Regions from separate parts of the Brevibacillus sp. Leaf182 genome, predicted to be linked through region 1. Evidence: a T-box and tRNA genes for the amino acid it is inferred to sense, from the RefSeq annotation. Region 1 holds a T-box; the other holds one or more tRNA genes.
The links. The T-box of region 1 lies ahead of tyrS (tyrosine--tRNA ligase). A T-box ahead of a tRNA ligase gene usually reads a tRNA of that ligase, here a tRNA-Tyr.
Positions count from the first base shown of each region.

Region 2: it encodes a tRNA-Tyr, which carries the amino acid that the T-box ahead of tyrS (tyrosine--tRNA ligase) is inferred to sense. The anticodon was not compared.

Region 1 covers NZ_LMPN02000036.1:119,636-125,821, forward strand. Annotated here, with positions in the region: gene ASG16_RS27075 (suppressor of fused domain protein) at 1-590, shown strand, start outside; gene ASG16_RS27080 (DUF6138 family protein) at 630-2,294, shown strand; gene ASG16_RS31415 (hypothetical protein) at 2,656-2,880, shown strand; T-box leader at 3,056-3,284, shown strand; gene tyrS (tyrosine--tRNA ligase) at 3,341-4,609, shown strand; gene ASG16_RS27095 (hypothetical protein) at 4,682-6,186, opposite strand, start outside.
Region 2 covers NZ_LMPN02000037.1:454,093-460,278, reverse strand. Annotated here, with positions in the region: gene ASG16_RS29115 (phosphotransferase enzyme family protein) at 1-929, shown strand, start outside; gene ASG16_RS29110 (YycC family protein) at 1,015-1,185, shown strand; gene ASG16_RS29105 (thioredoxin family protein) at 1,214-1,780, shown strand; gene ASG16_RS29100 (hypothetical protein) at 1,847-2,164, shown strand; tRNA gene ASG16_RS29095 (tRNA-Tyr) at 2,257-2,341, shown strand; tRNA gene ASG16_RS29090 (tRNA-Leu) at 2,387-2,468, shown strand; gene edeQ (edeine self-resistance N-acetyltransferase EdeQ) at 2,634-3,071, opposite strand; gene edeP (edeine non-ribosomal peptide synthetase EdeP) at 3,369-6,186, shown strand, end outside.

The DNA of each region.
Region 1 (6,186 bases):
ATGGTCGAGTGCAATTCTTGCAAATGGTCGGGATCACAGGTGATGAACTAGATGCGATGATGGCTTGGAATACACGTGGCGTACTCGAATCTGGTTTGCCGTACATGCCTTTCTACATAACCGATCTCGAGCGGGATTCACTCCTTCGCAACTCTACCGTTTCTGATGCTGTGCAAAAAGGCATGGAACAAGAAGGCTCCAACACTGCCTATTTGTTTGTGAGCCAGCTTGGCTGGGAGCCGGGTAAAAAGGGCTTATTGAAAAAAACGCCTTCGACCTTGAGGTTGGGAGCTAAGCAAGCGGAAGTCATCGGAAAAATTCTCCGTGGACGTATGCGAAAAGGAGAAAGCCTGAGCCTCGTGGGACCTGATGTCCGCGTTGTATTTGAGGCAGGAGAGAAGCCTGAATGTAATCCAGGGGAGGACGTCATTCGCTTTGTCCTCGATGACGCGACAACGATTACGCTAACCAAGCAGTTGCTTCCAAAGGAAAGCAGCTTTGAGATCCCTTCCCTGAAAGGAATTGCCATCAACATTGTGAAAACGAATATTACCGATAGCGAGGGCAATGTCGTCAAGGTCATCGGTTAAGGCGACAGCGCTGTTTTTGGCGAGGAGGAGAGTCAGTCAATGCATCAGGCAACAGAAGCATTTCTAAACGAAGTATGGACTTCCATCCAAGAAATTTACCAAAAAGAGAACCAGCGGATCAAAGAGATCAAAGACTGGAGTCTACTGCAGGCGGGGGTCAAAGACTACCTGAGAGTGGCGTGGAGAAAAGGAAAACCTAATTGGACCAATGGCAAAATCCACGTGGATGTCCACGAACCTTTCAGTTGGAGTGACGACTCGTACAAATACGATGCTGGCTCTTATATTGAGGAGCTTACAGAGGAAATGCTCATGAATGAGTTTTTCCCCGCACTGTGTGATCGAATGGAATCCCTGTTCCATTCCACCGACTATGATTCTCACTTTTTTAATTACCACTTCGAGCTTGTTTTCGAATTCGAGTGGAAACAATCGGTGCAATGCCATGCTCGCCATTTCATGAACGAGCGAAAACGCGAGAGTCTAAAACAAACACTGGATCAATTTATCGAGACAAAAATTAAAGCGGAGCTTCCTGTACGTCCGAAAGAAAGAGACGATTTCTTCTTCGCCCATTGTCTCGTCAATCCTGATTTGATGGAACAGAAGCAAGAGCTTATCGAACCACTCATCCAGCGTCTTAGTGAAAAGCTGCGCTCCAATAAAGAACGCAGTGATTCGTGGACATACCACGCTACTTTAGCTTTAAAAGGCTGGGCGAATGAGCGCTTTTTAGTCAAATTTTTCGATCGTACCGGGCATTATGGAATGGATTGGGTTTTGAAACCTGAGCAGGAACGTCAGGAACTAAAAACGGAGGAGCTGGACTTTTTCCTGTACGTCGCTCTCGCAATAGGTAACAAGGAGTCGGACACCCGCAAGAAGTTCCTGGACCTCGCTGTTCAGCTTGGCTCCAAGCAGGCTGCGGACTACGTAAAACGGGGCAGTGGTCGCTTTGAAAACGAGTATAAAAGCAGTCTGATTCAAGCAAATGCCAATGATGTTTTGCAAGCGATCGACATCCGGATTATATCTGAGGAAGAAACGGCCTACGGTGAAGCCATCGATTTTATCAACGGCCTTTTGCGTGAAGGCTTTCCTAAAGGGTACAAGCTCAAGCTGAAAAGCAGCGAAAAGCACTACCTGCCAGTAAAAAAACTGGCGAAGTCAGGTCTCCACCAGTTTTTTGGCAATGCGTCCCGATATCCTGGCTTATACCCGAAAATCGCAGAATATGCCGAGCTTGCGATGGAGGAGTTTGCTTGGTACGGGGATGTAGAGCCTAGTGAAAAATCCGTCATGCCTGGCACCTATGCGGTGCTGGCTCTTGGCTTGTCTAGCAGCGATTATTTTCCACTCTTTCGCCGCTATATGGAGCTGGTCGACACGGAGCATCAGTCTGCCCAGGACGATTTTGCCATGGCTTTTATGGAGGCGCATGGTATAACCGTAGAGAATATCCCCGTACTCGTCTCTCTGGTGCTTGGCAGTAGCGACTCGGCGAAGCCTTTGAAAAATATCACCCTCGATCGTGCCGAACTGGTGGATGCACTCATAGAGGAGCTTGCAGCAATGGAAGATTACCATCGGGAGACTGTTATTTATCGTCTTTTTGGAGGGAATAAGAAGCTCGCACAGGCGGTAAAAAAGGAAGCTTCCCCCCTCAAAGACAAGCTTGCACAAGTGCTGGCCTTGGTCGAATAGCTGCTTCATTTACATTATTTAGAAGGCCATGCTATATTGAACGCAACTACGTGGAACGGAGGGTGAATCATTTGCGCAACTGTTTATTTATTGGAAAAGCCAATCCTATCATAAATAAACAAGAGCACATTTGAAGGGAAAGTGTTGAGAAACGAATGTTCCATGGGTTTTCTTTCTCAGGAGCTATCGGACGAAGAAAAACAAATGACCATCGCCGACTTTTTTGCCGAAAATCATTGGAGCAAAGAACTTGTGAATTGGATTCAGATAAAAAGATGGGTGTTCTGTCCGGTGGTGAGCGTTTCAAATACCGTTTTTTAAGTCTGTTGGAACAGAAACCCGATTTGATTCTGCGGTACATGTGCCTGGCAGTAAACAAATCCTCGACTTTTCATTGGAAGTACTGCAAATAACGAACAAACAGCTATCGAAACAGATTCATTTATCGATCAAGGGGCTGGAAAAAGTCCGATTATTGGGGAAAATGATTTTGGATCAGTTCGAAATATTGATACTGGATGCACCGACCCGAAACTTCAGTCCGTTGACGACTCCTGTTTCTGTGCAGCGCCTTAAAGGCTTTTGACGGTGTGATTATCAGTATTTCGCATGATCGAAGGTATTTACATGAAGTCGCAACAACTGTTTTTGAACTCACCTCCGACGGTCTCACGAAAATAAAATAAGGGATCGTAGCGGAATCATTGCAACATGGTTGACATTGCTATTTGAATTCACTATACTGACTTTAATTTCATATGAAACATACGTTGAAAGAGCCCAGTAGCAGCTTATTCCCTGTCCTAGAAAGCCGGGGGTTGATGGAACCCGGTACACAATAAGCGAGCGAATTACACTCTGGAGTATCTCGGGTAATGCCGAGCGGAATCGCGAACGATAACTCGCTACGAGTGGCATGAATGGCCTGCGCTAACGCTGGGTTCATTGGTGCAAGATGGGTGGTAACACGGTTATTCAATCGTCCCTATGTCTACAATAGACAAGGGGCGATTTTTTGTTTTTACCATAGGAGATTGAAGGAGTGTATGGCAGTGAATATTATCGACGAACTCGAATGGCGCGAAGCCATCAATCAGCAAACAGATGCAGAAGGGCTGCGAGAATTAACGAATGAAAAAGCAGTCTCGCTATATTGTGGTGTCGATCCAACAGGTGACAGCATGCATATCGGTCACTTGATTCCTTTCATGGTACTAAAACGCTTCCAGCTCGCTGGTCATCGTCCGGTCATTTTGATCGGTGGTGCAACAGGGACGATTGGTGATCCGAGCGGACGTCAATCTGAGCGCTCTTTGCAAACACTGGAACAAATTCAGGAGAACGTAGATGCGCTCACCGCACAAATGAAGAAGCTGTTCGTAACAGAAGGCGACAACCAAATCCGTTTGGTGAACAACTATGACTGGACACACAAAATCAATGTCATTGAATTTTTGCGAGATTACGGTAAAAACTTCAGCATCAATACGATGCTTGCCAAGGATGTTGTGTCGAGCAGACTGGAAAGCGGCATCTCGTTTACGGAGTTTTCCTATCAAATTCTGCAATCGCTGGATTACCTGCATCTGTACAAACATGAAGATGTTCAACTGCAAATCGGCGGTTCCGACCAATGGGGCAACATCACTAGCGGTCTCGATCTGATCCGCAAAAAAGAAGGACCAGAAGCGAAAGCATTCGGTCTCACCATTCCTCTGATGCTGAAGGCAGATGGTACGAAATTCGGGAAGACAGCAGGAGGAGCCATTTGGCTTGATCCAAACAAAACAACACCATTCGAATTCTACCAATTCTGGGCGAATACGGATGACCGCGATGTTGTGAAATACTTGAAATACTTTACGTTCCTCTCGAAAGAGCAAATTGAAGAGCTGGCTGAAAAAGTACAATCCGAGCCACATAAACGCGAAGCTCAAAAAGCGCTAGCTGAGGAAATGACGAGATTTGTGCACGGCGAGGAATTGCTGGAGCAGGCGAAGCGTATTACAGAAGCTTTGTTTACAGGTGATATTAAATCACTATCGGCAGATGAGATCGAGCAAGGGTTCAAAGAAATGCCGACATTCGAATCTACCCTCGAAACGAAGAACATTGTCGACTGGCTCGTTGAGATCGGCATTGAGCCATCCAAGCGTCAAGCACGTGAGGATATTACAAAAGGCGCTATCTCCATGAATGGCGAGCGCGTTACCGATCTGGAACTGGAAGTAACGCCAAGTCTCGCTATCGGAGGTCGCTTCATCATTATCCGCAAAGGCAAGAAAAACTACAGCTTGGTAAAATTGTCTCAATAGATGAAGGAATAAGAAGCTTCCCTGGAAACATGAAGGGAAGCTTTTTTGTATTTGAGAGCATTGATTTTCCTTTTATTTCGGGAGTGCAGCACTATCCATTTTATTCGCAGCAATAACCGCAACTGCATTCGGCTCCAGATCGAACCAAAAAATAAGATCGCCATCCGCTTTCTTCTGCGACGGCTTCAACCCGTTCACATAGACTTCCGAAGCTTTTGTCGCCATGGAAAGACCAGAAATCTTGCGCATGCCATCATTGTGTAGAACAACAGAGCCGTTTGGTGCATATTCCATTCTGACTTGAGAGAGGGCGAGCCAATAATCCATGATTTCACGTACCGTCGTCAAATGCAATTTGCCTTGATCCCGCAGCGCGCCCATTCGCTTCAACAAGCGGTCAAAATCGGGATGAATGATCCAGTTACCTTTGGCATCTCGAATGACAAATTTCCCGCCTTGCTTTTTGGCCGGAAATCTTGCCAAGTAGGTATGGTTAATAAAAACCCCACGATTTTGAATGAGCTGCTGGAGATTTTGCTCCCGATACAGATACAGTGTATCTTCCGGAATGGTGGCAGCCGACCATGAAAAAAACGAACCAGTCACTGTCGGATGCGACCAATAGAGAGGGGTGCGCAGGGCGTCGCCTTTCTGAGTTTGGTACAGATCAAGGCCATTATTCGGATTGGCGATATCCTCTGAGCTGTAATGCCAAAAATACGAGGTGCCGTATTTTCCCCACTGATGCGCCAAGTAATTCGCAGTTTGATTGTCGAGCCCGTTAAACGCAAAGCTGGTCTTCAAATACCCATGGTCAATCCAGGTCCTGCTTTGGAAGTGATCTTTCATTACTTGCAACGCATCTTCCGTCGTTTTTTGATAGTGCCTGATTTCGTAAGGATAGAGGGTATGCAGACCAATATCATCACCGTTCCGATTCAGATCATCCAGAAACTGCAAAAATTCAGGACTTTGCGCAATGGCGACATTGATAGGTGATTTCACTTGAAAATACGGATTGGAGTAAAATACGCTTTTCGTAACTGGAATCCGGTGTTTGACAAAACCGCCTGTCGCTTGTGCTGACGATGTAATCTTCTCGGAGCCGAAATAAATAGCTCGATTCGTTTGCAGCGTCTGCTCGTCAGCATGCTCTGTCCATACATGTGTCGCCAAATAGCCAGAAGGCTGACTCATAAATCGCGGCATGAGCTTCGGTTGATACCCAACTACCAACGAGAATGAATTCGTCCGTTCATCGTTTGCACGATATTCGGAAGCGTGGCGGACTTTTCCGACTTGATTCGTAGAGCCTTGCTGTACGTATCTGTGATCGTTCATGTGATCCAGATTGACGATAAGCTGTTTTTGCATTGTATTCAATTCAAGTGACGACACGTTGGGAGCATGGTACAAAAAAGCTGCTTGCTTCCCTTGACCGAATTTCGCACCTTGGTGATCCAGCCAGTAAGATGCTTGGAATGCTTGTGTGTCCACTTTCCGGTTTTTGCGGTATACCTCTGTTACTTTTGGTTTGAATTGCAGGGCGAATGCCTCTCGAAAAACCTTTGCCACTT
Region 2 (6,186 bases), on a different contig from region 1:
AACGATATTATGTAAAACGGTTTTATGCCAAATGGCGCTTGCAAACTCGCTATGAGGAGATGCTTAATGGTCTAGCACTCAGCCAAGAACTACGAGAGAAAGGCTTTCCTGCACCGCGTTTGCTACTCCCTCATCATCAGGAATGGCTTGCCCATGATCAGGGAGAGACGTACCAAGTAAATGAATGGATCGACGGGCGTAGCTATCATCCAGGAGAATTGCCACTTCGTGAAGCAAAGGCGATGGGGGAGCTGTTAGCCCATTTTCATCGCCAATTTGATCCTCTTCCCCCCTTTGAGGACGTTCCCATGCTTTCGCCTTCCAAAGCAATTGCAGATTGCCGAGAGTTATGGAGTCAGTATCAGAAAGAGCAGGGAGCATTTCCAGGATACGTACGTGAAATACTTGAGCAGCAAATTTCCTTGTTGGAGACGGTGAGCCATGAATACGTTTCCCGTTTGCCAGTGCCCTCGCTCCGAGGTAGATGCTTTCATTCGTATTGGGTCGAACAGCTCATTTTTCATCCAAATGGCGAGGTGGCTGCACTCGTAGACTGGACAGATGGTGCCGGAAGGGAAGGGTATTGGGCAAAAGATCTGGTTGCAGGGCTTCACTTGTCAGCACTTCAGTACGAAGGGATTCTTGCGTTCTGTGAAGGGTATCAGGCTCATCATCCACTACCAAAATCAGAGTGGCAAGCGGTGCTGGCGAAGCTCTGCTACGGACATTTGGCGTCAACGAATTTTTTAGATAGCTGGCTCGTCAAGCACAACCGTCGTATGGAGCATTGGGAACAGATTGCGATGACTTGGACCAGGCTCGTTCCAGAGCGATTCCACCTTTGGCACAAGCTAGAACAAGGTCTATTGGATATGCTTTTCCCGGATTATCAGCAGGCCACCGTTGTGGTTGGCAGGGATAACGAATGAACCTCAAGATACCAAGCTGGCAGGTTTAAGAGTCGTGTATTATACTGGAGGGACTGATGAAAGCAAACGGAAGGAGTGGAAATACATGCGTCCGTTACAGATATCACCTGATACGGCTGTCAAGCTGGCCGAAGCACTTCAGGTACCTTTAGAGCGCCTCATGCACATGCCGCAGCATATTTTGTTACAAAAAATGATGGAGTTGGCAAAGCAAGAGAAAGAAGAAAGTGAGCGAGAGTCTGAAAAGCAAGACTAGATTCATTACACACGAGGAGGAGAATAAGATGGGGGCAAACGTAGCACATAAATTCCGTACGGGGCTCAAGCCACAAGCGTTCGTGGAAAGCATGACAAAAAATCAGGATACATACAAAAACTGGTCGGATGCATTTTCATGGGAGGATGAACAAGACCGTGCGTTTTTTGCCTCTCTCCAGCATCGTGATGACCTCAGATGCTTGATTTTGGCTGCGGATTGGTGTGGCGACGTCGTTCGCAACTTGCCAGTCGTCTTGCATGCCTTGAAAGAAACTGACATGCCAGTGGAAATTATGGTGATGGAAGAGCATCTCGATCTTATGGATGAGTTTCTCACAATGGGCGGTCGGGCGATCCCCGTTGTTATTTTCGCGGACACGGGTGGACATGTTCTGGCAAAATGGGGACCACGACCGAAGCATGTCCAAGCTGTTATGACGGTGTTTAAACAGCAAAACCCGGACCGAAACGCAGCAGATTATGAAGAAAAGATCAAAGTGGTCCGTGCCGAAATGCTCGAACAGTATGGAGAAGGCACTGGCTACCAGCAAGTGATTGTCAAAGAACTAAGAGAGCTGCTTTCCTCGATCTAATCGATCACATCAATTACAGGGCGGAGTCACGGCTCCGTCCATTTTCGTGCAGAAGGGCTGAATAACATGTATTACTACGGGAATGAAACCATTATGTCCTTGGAGCAGGTGCTTCGCTTAAAAGCATCGGAAGTTCGAATTCTGGAGTGGGTACGTACCTACGAGTTTTTAGAAAATAGTTATGGGATCGATGAAGCCGTTCCCTACTTCTTGGAGATAAAATGCGAAGAAGACCAAGTGAAGATTCGCAAAAACCGCATACTAGACTTCCCGGAGTACTCCTGTGAGGGAGAAGAAACATTTCAAGAAGTGGACGAAGCGCTACGCGTCTTTCACGAGTGGGCACAGGAGATCTTGGAGAAAAAAGAGAGTCAATCTAAATAAATATATTGACGTCAAACAAAGTTCATGGTAGATTAATAAATGTCGCTTCTGGTTGAAGAGAGTAGACGCAGAAGATAGACAGCACATATTGTGGGGAGATAGTGAAGTGGCTAAACACGGCAGACTGTAAATCTGCTCCCTCCGGGTTCGGCGGTTCGAATCCGTCTCTCCCCACCATTGATTTTCTATCGATGATGTGCTATTTTATTCATAGTTTCACATGCCGGTGTGGCGGAATGGCAGACGCGCGCGACTCAAAATCGTGAGGGAAACCGTGGGGGTTCAAGTCCCTTCACCGGCACCATATCAAAAACGAATGCACACTAACCATGATGTTTACAGACGCATGGAAGGTGTGCTTTTTCATTTACGGAAAAACACAAAACAATTCAAATAGCGGCGATTCTAAGACTGGATTTTCAGGTCTTAGGTCGCCGCTGTTTCATTTTTGGGAAAAGAACTAGCTAACTTAAAAGTTCAATTCGGCAATCGTCTCGCCAAACAGGACCATGCCATTTTTTTGAAATCCGAGTGAAGCGTAAAGGTTTTCGGCTGCGACATTGGCTGGGGCATAACCAATGACAATTTTTTGACAATCTTCTTTTGCTTTCAGGATATCAATGACTTGCGAGATCGCAGCACGTCCGTAACCTTGCCGTTGATACTTTGCATCAACTAAGAGTCTGTAAATCCAGTAGTTTCCATCGTCGGGGTCAAGACCGTACATGACAAAGCCAACCATCGTGTCATCGTGGTAGATGGCCAAAGGGACAAATGTAGTTTGAAACTTTGCTTCAGCGATGGAGTAGAGGTTCGGGGCAACAAATTCACTCTGTTCAGGCGTAGGTTCCAGTTCAATACACTCTTCCCAGTTTTCCAGGGTTATTTCACGAAGTGTCACAGACATCTAATCACATTCATCCTTCCAGGTGTTTTTTACCAATATATTACATTTTATCCTACGTGAAAAGGCAGCCAAAATCAATAGTGTGTACAAACTTTTTTCCATTCTATGCAGCGCTAAAAAGGGAAGGAAGAAATGGAATTCATCCAATTTTCAGAAATAACATTTTATGGAAAATTCATTTGACACTATAGAAGATTCATCTATATAGTTGGAATTGGAAGTATTTGTAATCAATTAGATTTTTTACCATTTATGAATTGTGATGATATCTTCGCAATTCCGAAAGGGGGATATGCATTGCGCCAGGATAAGAAGCAATTGAAGGTGGGATATCCTTTAAGCCATCCACAAAAGCGTATCTGGTATACGGAAAAATTACATCCACAGCTTCCTATCCATACGTTAGGGGGGATGGTTCGGGTTCAAGGCAAGGTCAAACTGGATGTACTGGAAGCGGCCATTCACCTGTTCATTCAAAAGAACGATGCTTTGCGACTCAACTATCAGGAGGAAGAAACAGTCCTTCAGTTTGTTGGAGAGTACGAACTGGAGCCCTTGCAGGTGTTTGATTTCAGACAGGAACCGAATGCCCCTGATCGGTGCAGACAATTCCTGCAAGCTTTGTTTGCAAAGCCGTTTTCGATCGGACAAGAGCCTCTATTCTACTTTTGTCTGATTCAACTGAGTGACGAAGAAGCGGGATATTTTGTGAAGTTTCACCATTTGATTGCTGATGGTTGGTCTATCTCCATTATGACAGAACAAATTGCTCACTATTATGACACGTTGTTGGCAGGCGGTACCGTTCATCTAGGGGATGAACACGCTTATCAAGCTTTTGTCGACAGGGAGCATGCCTATTCTCAGTCTGAGAGATTTGAAAAGGACAAGCGATACTGGCGGGACAAGTTTCAGAGCTTGCCTGTGATCACGACATTACAAAAGGCAACAGATACGACCGAAGGCAAGCGCAAAGTCTATGCATTCAACCGAGAAGATTCGACAAGAATACGCCAGTTTGCAGACCAGATGAAATGCTCGCTAAATTCCTTGTTTGTGGCTCTCGTCAGTCTTTACCTTCAGCGCTGCACGAGGCAAGAAGAAATCGTGATCGGTACGCCGCTGTTAAATCGTTCAGGCAAAGTGGAGCGCAAAATTTTCGGGATGTTCACAAGCACCATGCCATTTCGTCTGGCAGTTCCGATGGAAATGGATGCTCTCGATTATGTCAAATATGTCAACAGGGAACTCACTTCCTGTTTTTTTCATCAGAAATATCCGTACGATTTGCTCGCTCAAGAGTTGGAATTGAAGAAACATGGCTATGACAGCTTGTTTCAGATTTGTGTCAATTATTACAGCACGCAGCTGCCCTTCACCCTTGGCGGGCACCCCGTGACGAATGAGGAGTTTTACAACGGTCACCAGTTGTATTCGCTCCAAGTGATTATTAGGGAATGGGCTATAGATGAACGATTGACGCTGGAATTGGATTACAAGATTGCCGAGTACACGGAAAATGAGGTTGATCGAATTGTGGATCATCTCATAAGGCTGCTCAATCAGATGATCTCGAATCCAGAAGTCCCGCTGTCCAATCTGAACTTCCTTGCTGACGAAGAGCTGGCACTACAACTCAAAACATGGAACGATACAGCGGCTTCCTATCCCAGCGAGAAGACGGTTGTCCAATTGTTTGAAGAGCAAGTAATACGCTCGCCACAGGGAGTTGCGTTGGAGTCAGAGGGGCGCATACTGACATTCCAGGAACTGCATGATCAAGTGAATCGACTCGCTCAGTCGTTGCGAAACCGTGGAGTTGGCCCTGGCGTGATTGTTGCGCTGCTCGCAGATCATTCGCCAGAGATGATCATCGGGCTGTTGGCCGTGCTAAAAGCAGGCGGGGCTTACCTTCCGATTGACCCTCAACTCCCTTCTCAGCGTATCGAATACCTGCTGTCTGATTCTGGAGCGGACCTGATGCTTCGTCACACCTCCCGACTAGAGGTTATTTCATGGTCCAAAGAAATCCTGGAGCTTGGCGATTCGTCCTTGTATCTAAATGATGGGGCAAGCCTGGAAACGGTTAATCAGCCAGAGAATTTGGCCTATGTCATTTATACATCAGGCTCTACCGGAAATCCGAAGGGGGTCATGGTTACTCATCAAGGGTTAGTCAACTATATTTCGTGGGCGAAAGACCGCTATCTCTCCTGTCCTGAAGAAGCGTTTGCTTTTTATTCCTCACTAGCATTTGATTTGACTGTTACATCCATTTTTTGCCCGTTGGTAAAGGGAAATCGGATGGTTATCTATCCACACTCTGATTCAGAGTTTGTGTTATCTCGCATCTTTAGTGACGGACGTTCCCATGTTGTAAAGCTGACACCTGCCCATCTGTTTTTGCTGCAAGAAATCGCTTTGCCTTCTACTACAGTAAAGCGAGTGATTGTGGGCGGCGAGGACTTGAAGGTGAGTCTGGCTGAGGCGATTCATGCGAAATGGAACGGACAAGTCGAAATTCTCAATGAGTATGGTCCTACCGAGACAGTAGTCGGTTGCATGATCTATCAATTCGATCCAAAGACCGATGTCGAGGGTTCTGTGCCGATTGGACATCCGATCAGTAACGTGCAGCTCTACATTTTGGATTCATATGGGAAACCAATCCCGATCGGATCGACAGGAGAGCTATTCATCTCGGGAGATAGTGTGGCACGGGGGTACCTTAACCGCGAGGAACTGACGCAAGAGCGCTTCCTACCCGATCCGTTTCAGCCAGGTAAAGTGATGTACAAGACGGGCGATCTGGTTCGGTATCGGCCAAATGGAGTCATGGAGTATCTGGGACGGGCTGACTATCAGGTGAAGATTCATGGTTACCGCATTGAATTGGGGGAAATTGAACAGCAGCTACTTGGTCATTCTTCTGTGCGTGAGGCAGTGGTGATTGATCGCATGGATACGTGGGGGCGAAAGTACCTTTGTGCTTACTTGATCACGGAAACATTTTTCCGGGAAAAAGAGCTCCGTGAAGAACTGGCAAGTCGATTGCCCGCATACATGATCCCTTCGCAAATCGTGCAGCTTGAGCAGTTTCCGCTGACCTCAAATG